Regions from separate parts of the Bacillus sp. UNC322MFChir4.1 genome, predicted to be linked through region 1. Evidence: riboswitches for the same ligand, from Rfam matches in the RefSeq annotation. Region 1 holds a riboswitch; each other region holds the start of a gene.

Region 1 (3,144 bases):
AACTCCCAGTTGGGGATGGTGAGGAATATTCTTATCATGATCAGTGGTGGATCTCCCATAACGAACAAAATGCATTTGAAGTACTTGGCAGTTATGGACAAAGGTTATATATCGATCCAACTGCACATATGGTTATCGTTCATTTTTCTTCTAATGCCAATCATACTGGAGAAATACAATTTGCATATAGTGATATGTATTTACAAATCGCTGAATACTTACAGAATAAGCTCTCTAATTAAGTTTATACTTTCGAAGTTTTCGTTACGAAAAGGAGTTGCCTTATGACAGCTCCTTTTCTATAATTGTAATTACATATTCCCATTGTTCTTCTGAAAAACATAACGGTTTTAACTGAAATACCATAGAACAAATCTCTTCTATATAATGGACATTTCCCTGTAAAAATTCCCATCGGAGCACCTTAGGTATATACAAATCTGCAACTTGTTCACTTTGTTCTACTAAAATGTCTACTTCTCTCTGACAAACACCTCTTATAAGATACCCTTCTCGCACTTCTTGTTTAACTTTAGAATATTGCTTACTTTTCTCCCTTATACAAAATAAACAATCAAGATAAGAGCAAAACAAATCATCTTCTCTTTTACATACATTCGCAATTTTGCAGATCAGTTCCCTATTTTTCATAATCTTGTTACCTTTTCATATTCCTTTTGTAGCCATTTCTCTCTTTTTTCTTGTTTATAATTTTTCACTTGTTTCAAAAGTGCACCGCTGAAGCTATATGGATTTGGATGTGCATATACAATTAATATGTTCATTGCAAACGACACCTTCCTTTAATTCCCTTTTGACTTTTTCTATACTCACATGCTATTCTAATACATGTCAAAGGGCAAGCCTCTTTGACAAAACAACTGACACCTATTCGGCGATGGTGTCTTTTTTATTTGTTAGCCGAAAACGCCCATCTTTCGGGGGCACATTTAATTTTTTGACACTACACACTCAGCACCATTTCCTTGTAAAAAGACTGCATAACACAGTCTTTTTATCTACATAACTCTTTTCAAAAAATGAATTTCCAAGCAAATATTACTATAAAAAAGGGAGAATAACTCCCTCTATGTTATTTTACCATGTAGTAAATCCCCTTATCATCTATACATTCATGTTGCTCTGCTAAAGTAATTTTCCCATCCAACTTTAACTCATCTAGCAGTCGCAGTATGTAAAATTGCTGCAACATCTTCTTTGCAAATTCCCCTTTATGTTCAGTAGCAATATGTTGTTGAATATCCAATAATGTAATCGGCTTTTCCTTTTCTTCCATATATTTATAAATCGCATTACGTAGTGTAATATATTTCTCAAGTGTCATCGTATGCTTGCTCCTTTCTTCTCGTTGTCCATCTTTCATTATCGGTTTTTTTGCAATAAAAAAACCTCTTCGATAAGAAGAAGCGGATTATATCTCTTCCTTCTTATCTTTCAGAACAAAACTGTTCTGCTGGAATTAGCACCTGCATCGCGGTTGCTGGGTTTCATTGGGCCAGTCCCTCCACCTCTCTGGATAAGAAAATATTCACTTTATCTTTTACTATAATGAACACAGCCAAAAAAGGCAATTCTCATCATAATAATCAGGATTTGTTTTTTGAAGTGCGCTGATATTTTATTCCATTTTGTTCATACTAAAAATGTAAAAGACCAAAGGAGGCACAGTCATGCAAAAAAATGCACGTGGTCACGTTCAAGATTCTTGTCAAGCATTACACGAAGCAAAGAATTGTTTACAAAATGCCTTACAAACAGTTGAGAAATCAGATAATCGTCAACGCATTGAACAATCTTTACAAGCTGTTCAACATGCACTGCTTCAATGTGATAGTACAGCTGAAGTTTTATCTCAAGATTGAACTCCCTCCACCTACCGTGCACTTCTGCACTTTGCGCGCTTGAGGTGGGGGGCTTCTCGCCAGATATGATAAACCTTATACCTCCATATTTTCAAATTCTACACCTCAAAATGAATTTATATAAATAAAAAAGACACTTCTTATAATAAAAATAAGAGGTGTCTCAAAAGGCAAACGAATATGTAAGTCGCGATCCTACTGTATATATTTATGCCTTACAAGAAAACTTTATTCACTATATACGTAAGTGAAATTTCGCATAAAAACTGCATTGGGTGCCGCATAAACACATTTAGCACTTCTGTTGCTTTCTTATATTATTTCCTACTGATGAATTTCTGTTTTACATACAATTACACCATCTTCGTCAACATAAACATAATTTCCTGGAATCCATGAAACTCCGCCAAAAGACACTGGAATATTTGTTTCTCCCTTCCCTTCTTTCACACTTCGCTTTGGCATCGTTGCAATCGCTAAAATGCCAAGTTCGATATTCCGAAGCTCCGCACAATCACGAACGCATCCATAAATAATTATGCCTGCTAAATTCCGCTGCCTTGCTATGTTTGCTAAGTTATCACCAAGTAATGCACAATTTGTTGAACCTTCTCCATCTACAACTAATACCGTTCCCTCTGGTACCATCTCTAGCGCCATTTTTACGAGTACGTTATCATCTTTAACCTTTACTGTCTCGATTTTCCCATGAAACTGCTTCTTCTTTCCATACGATTGAAGTAATGGCTTACATACTTGTACTTCTGTTTCATTCGCATCATAAAGATCAGTTGTTCTCCACATCATGTTCCCTCTTTCCTTTTCACGATTTATGTTACATATTCTTGTCCTTTCTTCTTTTCCCTGTCTTAATTGGCGAAATTTTGTATACTAATAAAGAAGAAATAAAAAAGGAAGTGTGTAACATGAGTAGTAAAACAAATGCTTGTCGTTTTTTAGATAAGCACAAAATTGCATATACAGTTCACGAATATGAATGGGATGAAGAAAACTTAGATGCAAAACATGTCGCTGAGCAAGTTCATTTGCAATTAGAACAGGTCTTTAAAACACTCGTCCTTCGCGGCGATAAAACCGGGGTAATTATGGCTTGTATCCCTTCGCATAAAGAGCTTAATTTAAAAGCGTTAGCATCTGCAAGTAAAAATAAAAAAGTTGAAATGGTTGCAATGAAAGAAATACTTGGATTAACAGGATACATACGCGGCGGTGTTTCACCACTTGGCATGAAAAAAATTTA
Region 2 (3,144 bases), on a different contig from region 1:
GCTCAAGCGGATATTTTGGAACTCCGTAGTGATAATACAATCCTACTTGCGCCCCCCAGCAAATATGAAGCGTTGATGTGACATGTGCATTGGAATACTCCATAATTTGCTTCAGTTCTTCCCAATAATCTACCTCTTCAAAAGGAAGTGTTTCAACCGGAGCACCAGTAATGATGAGCCCGTCAAACTTTTCTCCTTCAATATCACGAAATGTTTTATAAAAGCTTGTTAAATGCTCCTGCGCTACATTTTTTGCTGTATGGGACTCCATATGAAGGAAATGGACATCAAGTTGAAGCGGTGTATTACCAATTAAACGAAGCAACTGCGTTTCTGTTTCTTGCTTTGTTGGCATTAAATTTAAAATAGCAATCTTCAAAGCACGAATATCTTGTGTTTCTGCTCGTTCTTTCGTCATCACAAAAATATTTTCATTTTGCAATATTTTACGAGCGGGTAAATCTTTAGCAATGATGATCGGCATATTGTTTTCCTCCAGAAAGTGCTGCTTCTAAATCAGCAATAATATCCGCCGCTTCTTCAATACCAACCGATAACCGAATCAAATCAGACGTCACACCAGCCAAACGCTGCTGTTCTTCCGTAAGCTGGCGATGCGTTGTGCTTGCCGGATGAATGACACAAGTTCTTGCATCTGCAACATGCGTCACCAATGTCGCTAGCTTCACATTACCAATAAACTGTTTAGCAGACTCAAGACCCCCTTTTATTCCAAATGTTAAAACACCGCTCGCACCCTTCGGTAAATATTTTTGTGCCAATTCATAGTTTTCATTATTTTGAAGTCCAGGATAATTGACCCACTCAACGCGTTCATGCTCAGACAACCACTGTGCAACAGCTAGAGCATTTTGACTATGACGCTCCATGCGAAGATGCAACGTTTCTAAGCCAACATTGGTCATATACGCATTGAATGGGCTCATACAATTTCCATAATCTCTTAATAGCTGTACACGAGCTTTCACAATGTATGCCGCTTGCCCGAAATTTTTCACATAACTCACACCATGATAACTTGGATCTGGCTCAACAAACTCAGGAAACTTACTCCAATCAAAATTCCCGCCATCAATAACAATGCCGCCTAGTGAGCTTGCATGACCATCAATATATTTCGTTGTAGAATGAACGACAATGTTTGCACCATGTTCAAATGCATGACATAAATACGGCGTCGCTAATGTATTATCCACAATAAACGGTACCCCAAGCTCTTTTGCCGCCTCAGAAAACTCTTTAAAATTCAGTACATTCATTGCTGGGTTCCCAAGCGATTCCGCATACACAAGCTTTGTTTTCTCATTTGCAAGGGCAACAATTTCATCAGCAGATAAGTTTGGATTAAAGAATGTGACCTCAATCCCTAGCTTCTTAAGACTAACTCCAAATAAATTAAATGTACCGCCGTATACTGTTGATGAGCAGAGCAAATGATCGCCGCTGCCACAAATATTTAAGACCGCTAGCATAATTGCAGCCTGCCCTGATGCCGTTGCAACTGCACCAACGCCGCCTTCTAACTCTGTAAGTTTTTGCTCAAACGCCGCAAGCGTTGGGTTCCCAATACGCGTATAAATATATCCCTCTGCCTCCAGATTAAAGAGGGCCGCTAAATCATCAGAAGTATCGTATTTATACGTCGTGCTTTGATAAAGTGGCAAAACACGAGGTTCACCATTTTTCGGCGTATAACCACCTTGCACACAAATCGTTCCTTTTCCCCATGATTCCCCCATTTCGCAATCCCCTTTCTTTTATAAAAAATAAAAAACTGCTTCTTTCCTAAAATAAGAAAGAAGCAGTTTAGATAAACGCTCGCCATGTAGCCTTTCTTATCTTTCAGGAAATACCTGCAGGATTTAGCACAATTCCGATTTACGGCTGTTGCCAAGGTTTCATAGGGCCCGTTCCCTCCACCTATTCTTGATAAGACTTATTCAATTACCGATGATTTTATAGAAAATATTACCTCATGTCAATATTTTTCTGAATGTTCCTAAAATATTTTATTATCTTTACTATCAAACTTTACCGAACAAAGAATATTCTGTAAAATTTAAGGTATGAATGATAATTCATTCATAAACGAATAGGAGGCGATTAATACATGAAAGTCGGGGAAATATTAACTTTTGAAAAATCATTTACGAGAGAAGATGTAGATCTATTTAGTAAAATTTCTGGTGATGCTGGTGATCACCATGTTGTTCCAGATGAACATGGCCGCGTCATGGTACAAGGATTACTAGTTGCAACATTGCCTACGAAAATTGGCGGCGATTTAAATTTTATTGCAAGAGATGTAGAACTTACTTTCTTACGCCCAGTCTTTACCGAAGATACCGTTCGATGTGAAGTTACACTGGTTCATCATGAAGAACAAGCAGATCGAATCATTGCTGTTTCAAAAGCAGAATGCTTTAATCAACATGGTAAAAAAGTGTTGGAAGGATCTTTTAAAGGGATTATTCGCCAATAACTAACACAACCTTCTTCAGTGGGGGATTCTTCATCCCTCACTGATAGAAAAACCACTCAATTAAGCTTTCCACTCTCCTCTGCTTCTCTTCTTTTTTCTCTCTACACCTTGGAACGAGATTTTATTGCCTACTACTGATAAGATATACAAATAGTATATATATCAGAATCTCTAAATTTGTCATAACACCATATAACATGAAGGAGACATAAAAAATGACGATTAGAAGAAGCACGCATTCCTTACTTATCATGTACGGTATGTTTCTAGGTTCCATAGTTGGTGCTACAGTCTGGTTATTTTTAGTTACCACAAATGCCGGCATTCAGTTTATTTGGGGATATTTACCAAAAGAATTTGCATTACCACCGTATTACACAATTTTTGTAACGACAATTGGTGGTATTCTTGTCGGACTCTCGCAAAAATACTTCGGTACATACCCGCGTTTAATGCCAGAGGTAATGGGTGAATATAAGAAAACAGGTAGGATTGAGTACCGTTTTGTACATCAATCTACAATAACAGCTGTTATTGTTTTAATATTTGGTGCAAGTTTAGGACCAGAAGCAGCACTCGTTGGAATTATCGGTGGACTTTGTACGTGGGTTGGCGATCGATTTCATTTCGCTTTAAAAGGA
Region 3 (3,144 bases), on a different contig from region 1:
ATGGAAATGTGCCGACTAGCTGCAGAAGAAAATATGTCGCTTGATGTTGTGTCTAGCGGAGAGTTATATACGGCGCTGCAAGCAGGATTTCCGGCTGAACGTATCCATTTCCATGGCAATAATAAAACAGAAGAAGAGATAAGAATGGCGCTAGAAGCTAACATTGGGTGTTTCGTTGTAGATAATTTTTTGGAACTAGAAATATTGCATGATTTGGCAAAAGAATACGGAAAAGTTGTCAGTGTTCTACTTCGTGTGACTCCAGGAGTAGAAGCGCATACACATGAATATATTACAACAGGTCAAGATGATTCCAAGTTTGGTTTTGGTATTTCAACGGGGCATGCATTACAAGCAATGAAAAGTGCATTAGAAAAATCAAATTACCATGTGTTAGGAATTCATTCTCATATTGGATCGCAAATTTTTGAAACAGCAGGATTTGTTCGTGCAATTGAAGTGCTTCACAAATTTTTAGAATTAGTGAGAAAAGAAACGGATTACGTAGCTCCCGTATTAAATGTAGGCGGTGGCTTTGGAATTCGTTATACGGAAGGAGATACCCCGCTTGCTCTTGGTGATTATGTGCAAGCTGTAACAGATGCAGTACGCGAGCAGTTTACAGCTTATGGATACCCACTGCCAGAAATTTGGGTAGAACCAGGTCGTAGTATTGTTGGTGATGCAGGAACAACTTTGTACACAGTGGGTGCAACTAAAGATATTCCAGGCATTCGCAAGTACGTATCGGTTGATGGGGGTATGACAGATAACCTTCGACCAGCACTTTACGGAGCTCGTTATGAAGCATTGCTAGCAAACCGAGCAAATGAATCTGCCGAAGAAGTGGTTTCCATTGCAGGGAAGTGTTGTGAAAGCGGCGATATGCTCATTTGGGATGTCGCGCTCCCAAAAGTTGTTTCTTGTGATCTCTTGGCTATTTCTTGTACAGGGGCATATGGTTATTCCATGGCGAATAATTATAATCGTATTCGTCGACCAGCAGTTGTGTTTGTGAAAAGTGGAAAATCTCATGTTGTTGTTGAGAGAGAATCGTATGAGAATATTATCGGGAACGATCGCATACGTATAAAGGAATTTGTATAAAATGAAACTTCTATCAATGACGACTTCATCCCGCTACTGATGGTTAGCCCAAGAAGGAGTTTTTTAGGTGAATAACTCCTTCTTCTTAAAAAAATAAATTTTATCGGAAAACTAGGATTGAAAAAATTCAGAATTGTGTTAAAGTGAAGATATAATTAAATTCTTATCAAGAGCGGCGGAGGGAACTGGCCCGAAGAAGCCCGGCAACCTACTTTATAAAAGTAAGGTGCTACTTCCAGCAAAATGGAATCCATTTTGGAAGATAAGGTAGATACGTTACCGGAACAGTCTTTTCGAAATGGGAAAGATTTTTTTTATGAAAAAAGGGGGGCTGTTCATGGGGAGACGCGAACAATTTGAGGAAGTAGCAAGTAAGATTCAAGCGATGCTTGCTGATATGAAATATGGTTCAATTACAATTGTTGTGCAAGATGGTAAAGTGATTCAACTTGAAAAAAGTGAAAAAGTACGTTTGAAATAAGCATGCTGACTAGAAAAACTAGAGGCGGCTTTAATCTATTAAAAATAGATTAAAGCCGCCTTTTTATATGATTTATATGTAGGAGGAGAACGATGTTAACGTATGAAAATTGGCAAGATAATTTTGTTTCATTTCCAGAGGATGATGAAACGAAAGGTGCTTTAGCGACGGTGCGCTGGGCCTATGAACATTATAGGCAGGATATTGTGTATGCATGCAGTTTTGGGGTAGAAGGAATGGTCTTATTGCATATTATTAACCAAGTAAATCCATCTGCAAATGTTGTATTTTTAGATACAAATGTTCATTTTCAAGAAACGTATGACTTAATTAAAAAAGTACGAGAACGATTTCCTCAGTTGAATATTATTGAAAAGCAACCGAACCTTACACTTGGAGAACAAGCTAAAGAGCATGGTGATAAATTATGGGAACATAATCCAAACCTTTGTTGTCAATTAAGAAAAATTAAGCCGTTAGAAGAAGGACTAACAGGTAGGAAAGCATGGATATCAGGTTTAAGAAGAGAGCAGTCTGAAACGAGAAAAAATACGCAGTTTATTAATCAAGATCATCGATTTCAATTTGTTAAAATTTGTCCGCTTATTCATTGGACTTGGAAAGAGGTTTGGCGTTATGTATACAAGCATAATTTGCCATACAATCCACTTCATGATATTGGATATCCGAGCATCGGATGTGAAACGTGCACAGTACGAGTACAAGAAGGCAGTGATTTAAGAGATGGACGGTGGGCTGGCATGACAAAAACGGAATGCGGTCTTCATATCGATAAAAGCTGATAAAGTGAAACTTTAATCAGTGGGGGTTTTCTTCATCCCCCACTGATTATTAGTTGAACCAATCGGGCTTTTACGGGCAGTTTATCTCCCGCCTAACTTCTTTGCTTTTGCTGAATTTTGAGGCGGGAGTATTACTGCCCGTTAATGCGGGATAAAAAAGGAGGAGACGAGAATGAGTGATACAAAAGCAATAGTGAATCGAATTGATACAACGTATGAAACCGCACATATCGTAAAGGAAATTGAGTTAGATGGGGTGGCGTTAAGTGATTTAGAACTGATCGCTATCGGTGGATATAGCCCGCTTACTGGTTTTTTAGGGGAAAGTGATTATGAGTCTGTAGTAGCGGAAATGAGATTAACAGATGGAGAAGTATGGAGCATTCCCATTACATTGCCTATAACAGAAGAAAAAGCGAAAGAATTGCAAGTAGGAGAAGAAGTTAGGCTTGTAAAAGAAGGAGTGACTTATGGTGTGATTCAAGTTGAAGAGATTTACACGCCAAATAAAGAAAAAGAAGCATTCCTTGTCTATAAAACGGTAGAAGACGAACATCCGGGTGTGAAGAAATTATATGATCGTCCTAATGTATATGTAGGAGGAACTATTACACTTGTGAAACGAATTGAAAAAGAGAAATTTTCTGCATATTATTTAGAGCCTAGTGAAACGCGAGCGGAGTTTCAGCGGCGCGGCTGGAAAACAATCGTTGGCTTTCAAACGAGAAATCCAGTACACCGTGCGCATGAATA
Region 4 (3,144 bases), on a different contig from region 1:
CTACATCAAATTGATGGAATGTAGATGTATTATAAACAGGAACATTTACAGCACCTGTTTGTTTGTCATGCTTAAAACGGTTATGAAGTAAAAGCGTATCAAAGGAATAGCTCATATTCTCACTCCTTCTTTTACTCGTTTTAATGATCGCTGTAAGTCTTGAATTAAATCATCTTGGTTCTCAATTCCTACGGAGAAGCGGAGCAGACGATTACAAACGCCTCGTGCTGTGCGAATATCTTCTGGTATATCGGCGTGTGTTTGTGTTGCGGGGTATGTAATAAAGCTTTCTACACCGCCAAGACTTTCTGCAAACGTAATAAGAGAAAGAGATTGTAAGAACGGATCAACCCACGACTCTTCTCGCAGTTTAAAAGAGATCATGCCGCCTTTTCCTGGATAATACACATCAGTTATCGCTTCTTCTCCTTGTAAATAGGCAACAATTGCTTTGGCATTCTCTTCATGCTGCCTCATGCGCAGTGCTAATGTTTTCATGCCGCGTATTAAAAGCCACGAATCAAACGGGCTTAACACAGCTCCAGATGCGTTGTGGTAGTGAGCGAGTTCTTCGCATAATTTTACTCCTTTTGCAACAACGAGCCCACTTAATACATCGTTATGACCGCCTAAATATTTTGTAGCGCTATGCAGGACAATGTCGGCGCCTGTTGTTAATGGTTGTTGTAAATACGGTGTGTAAAATGTGTTATCAACAATAAGGAGCAAGTCGTGACGTTTTGCAACGGCAGCAACTGCGGCAATATCTGTTACTTGCATAAGTGGATTTGTTGGTGTTTCGATGAAAATGGCTTTTGTTTTCGGTGAAATGGCTTTTGCAATTTCTTCTATATGCTGCGTATCTACATATCTACATCGAACATCCCATTTTTTCTCGTGTTCTGTAAATAAACGATATGTTCCGCCGTACAAATCTTCAGATACAATCAGTTCGTCACCAGAGCAGAATAATGAAAGGACAAGAAGAACAGCGGCCATTCCTGAGCTACAGGCGTAGCCTTGTTCGCCGTGCTCTAAGTCAGCGATCGCACGTTCTAATAGAAGGCGCGTTGGATTTCCAGTTCGGGAATAATCAAACCCTGTTGACTTCCCAATTCCTTCGTGGCGATAAGCAGTGGAGAAGTAAACTGGTGGATTGACTGCTCCAGTTGTTGTTTCACTGCGATTTCCAATTTGGGCAAGCTTTGTTTCCATTGTAGACATAATAGAATTCCTCCTTAAACAGGTAAATCCATTTTGATTTTTCGACATTTAGATTGTTGGTATGAAGAAAAAAAGAGCCTGCACTTGCTTTCTCTTTTTGTTTGCATTTTACGTGTGGCAGAAGAAGGTCCGATTGCTTCTATGCGCGGCTAGATGCCCTCGCTCATCGAAAAAGAATGGTTTTTGTTTTTTAAAATTTGGATTTGTATGCAAAAAAAGCCTTCTAAGAAGAAGGCTTATATACGACAAATATAGTCTTCTTCTTATCTGTCAAATCATTTCTCAATTCGCTGGAATTAGCACCTTATTAACAAATAAAAAGTTTGTTAATGGTTGCTGAGGCGTCAAAGGGCCAGTCCCTCGACCTCTCTCGATAAGAATTCGAAATATGAAGTTTTTGATTATGTTTTTTACTTTACAACAAATTTAGAAAGAAATGCAACTATATTTTGAATAATTTTATTTTTCTTTCTTTTTGTTGACTTTCATATTTTAACATGCTAAATTAGTGAGAAAATTAACAAAGATTGCTAATAAGTGAACGGACGATGTTTGCTTTTTGAAATCATAAATGAATATAACTCTTATCAAGAGTGGTGGAGGGAAAGGCCCTGTGAAACCCAGCAACCTTCAAATTATATGTTTGAAACGGTGCTAAGACCTGCGGAACAAAGCGTTCTGAATGATAAGAGGAGGATAAAACGCTGTCCCCCTCTTCATTGAGAAGAGGGGGTTTTTATATTGAAAGAAGAGAGGGAGACATGTGAAACTACTAGATTTATTGCAAAGAGGAATTGTCATTGGGGACGGAGCGATGGGAACGTTTCTGTATTCTCATGGTTTACAAAGCTGCTTTGAAGAATTGAATATATCTGAACCAGAGCGGATTATTTCGATTCATAAACAATATGTTGCAGTAGGAGCAGATGTCATTCAAACCAATACATACGGAGCAAATGAAGGGAAACTTCGCATGTACGGTCTTGAGGATAGCGTAAAGGAAATTAACCGGGCTGCTGTAAGACATGCAAAAGCAGCAGTGACAGAAAAAAATGCAATCGTTGGAACAATCGGTGGAATGAAACATATTGGGGCAGTTACAACTACTGATATGGAGCGTGAGTTTATGCTCTTAGAACAAGCGGATGCCCTGCTAGAAGAAGGTGTGGATGGGCTATTATTAGAAACGTTTTACGATGAGTTTGAATTACTTCATGCAGTGAAGGTATTACGTAAACAAACAAATGTCCCTCTTATTGCGCAGCTTGCTCTTCACGAAGCTGGTACGACTCAAAACGGAAATAGTGTAGATGATGTATTGAAGCAAATTATAGAGTATGGTGCAAATGTGGTCGGATTAAATTGTCAGTTAGGACCGCTTCGTATGATCGAATCTTTTAAAACGATAGAAATCCCTAAATATGGTTACTTATCTGCGTATCCAAATGCTGGTCTCCCTAAATATGTAGAGGGCCGTTACGTATATGAAGGAAGTCCGGCTTATTTTGAAGAGATGGTGCCGGAATTTATTAAGCAAGGCGTTAGGCTACTTGGAGGTTGTTGTGGTACAACTCCTGCCCATATTGAGGCAATGAAGCGAGCGCTTGGAAATGAGCGTCCTGTAACAGCAAAAGAAGTTGTAAAGCGTGCAGAGGTTATAACTGCGCAGCGTGTAAATGTAGCAGATCGAATTACATTAGCAGAAAAAGCGAAAAAGGAAACGACGGTGATTGTTGAGCTAGATCCTCCTAAAACGTTGGATACACAGAGGTTTTTTGAAGGAGCAAAAGTGTTGAAGCGTGCTGGAGCAGATGCTATTACGTTAGCAGATAACTCTTTAGCATCGCCTCGCTTATCAAATATGGCAATGGGAGCGTTATTAAGAAAATACGATATCCCGATATTAACTCATTTAACATG

What was found. Region 1 has a riboswitch for S-adenosylmethionine ahead of BR72_RS20670 (hypothetical protein). Riboswitches for the same ligand answer to the same signal wherever they lie in the genome.
Region 2: it holds a riboswitch for S-adenosylmethionine, as region 1 does, so the genes downstream of both, BR72_RS15720 (bifunctional O-acetylhomoserine aminocarboxypropyltransferase/cysteine synthase) here and BR72_RS20670 (hypothetical protein) in region 1, are expected to answer to the same signal.
Region 3: it holds a riboswitch for S-adenosylmethionine, as region 1 does, so the genes downstream of both, BR72_RS25845 (YezD family protein) here and BR72_RS20670 (hypothetical protein) in region 1, are expected to answer to the same signal.
Region 4: it holds a riboswitch for S-adenosylmethionine, as region 1 does, so the genes downstream of both, BR72_RS02540 (methionine biosynthesis PLP-dependent protein) here and BR72_RS20670 (hypothetical protein) in region 1, are expected to answer to the same signal.

What each region holds. Positions count from the first base shown of each region.
Region 1 is NZ_KN050811.1:12,391-15,534, forward strand. Features, by position in the region: gene BR72_RS20660 (serine hydrolase domain-containing protein) at 1-242, shown strand, start outside; gene BR72_RS20665 (hypothetical protein) at 283-651, opposite strand; gene BR72_RS26525 (NAD(P)H-dependent oxidoreductase) at 648-785, opposite strand; gene BR72_RS20670 (hypothetical protein) at 1,094-1,345, opposite strand; SAM riboswitch class I at 1,446-1,544, opposite strand; gene BR72_RS20675 (hypothetical protein) at 1,692-1,883, shown strand; gene rraA (ribonuclease E activity regulator RraA) at 2,208-2,687, opposite strand; gene ybaK (Cys-tRNA(Pro) deacylase) at 2,810-3,144, shown strand, end outside.
Region 2 is NZ_JQKQ01000045.1:15,003-18,146, forward strand. Features, by position in the region: gene metA (homoserine O-acetyltransferase MetA) at 1-484, opposite strand, end outside; gene BR72_RS15720 (bifunctional O-acetylhomoserine aminocarboxypropyltransferase/cysteine synthase) at 465-1,760, opposite strand; SAM riboswitch class I at 1,854-1,957, opposite strand; gene BR72_RS15725 (hotdog family protein) at 2,132-2,503, shown strand; gene BR72_RS15730 (chloride channel protein) at 2,719-3,144, shown strand, end outside.
Region 3 is NZ_KN050809.1:184,729-187,872, reverse strand. Features, by position in the region: gene lysA (diaminopimelate decarboxylase) at 1-1,107, shown strand, start outside; SAM riboswitch class I at 1,268-1,376, shown strand; gene BR72_RS25845 (YezD family protein) at 1,445-1,588, shown strand; gene BR72_RS18185 (phosphoadenylyl-sulfate reductase) at 1,681-2,391, shown strand; gene sat (sulfate adenylyltransferase) at 2,564-3,144, shown strand, end outside.
Region 4 is NZ_JQKQ01000001.1:491,062-494,205, reverse strand. Features, by position in the region: gene metC (cystathionine beta-lyase) at 1-115, opposite strand, end outside; gene BR72_RS02540 (methionine biosynthesis PLP-dependent protein) at 112-1,224, opposite strand; SAM riboswitch class I at 1,485-1,604, opposite strand; SAM riboswitch class I at 1,806-1,916, shown strand; gene BR72_RS02535 (bifunctional homocysteine S-methyltransferase/methylenetetrahydrofolate reductase) at 1,988-3,144, shown strand, end outside.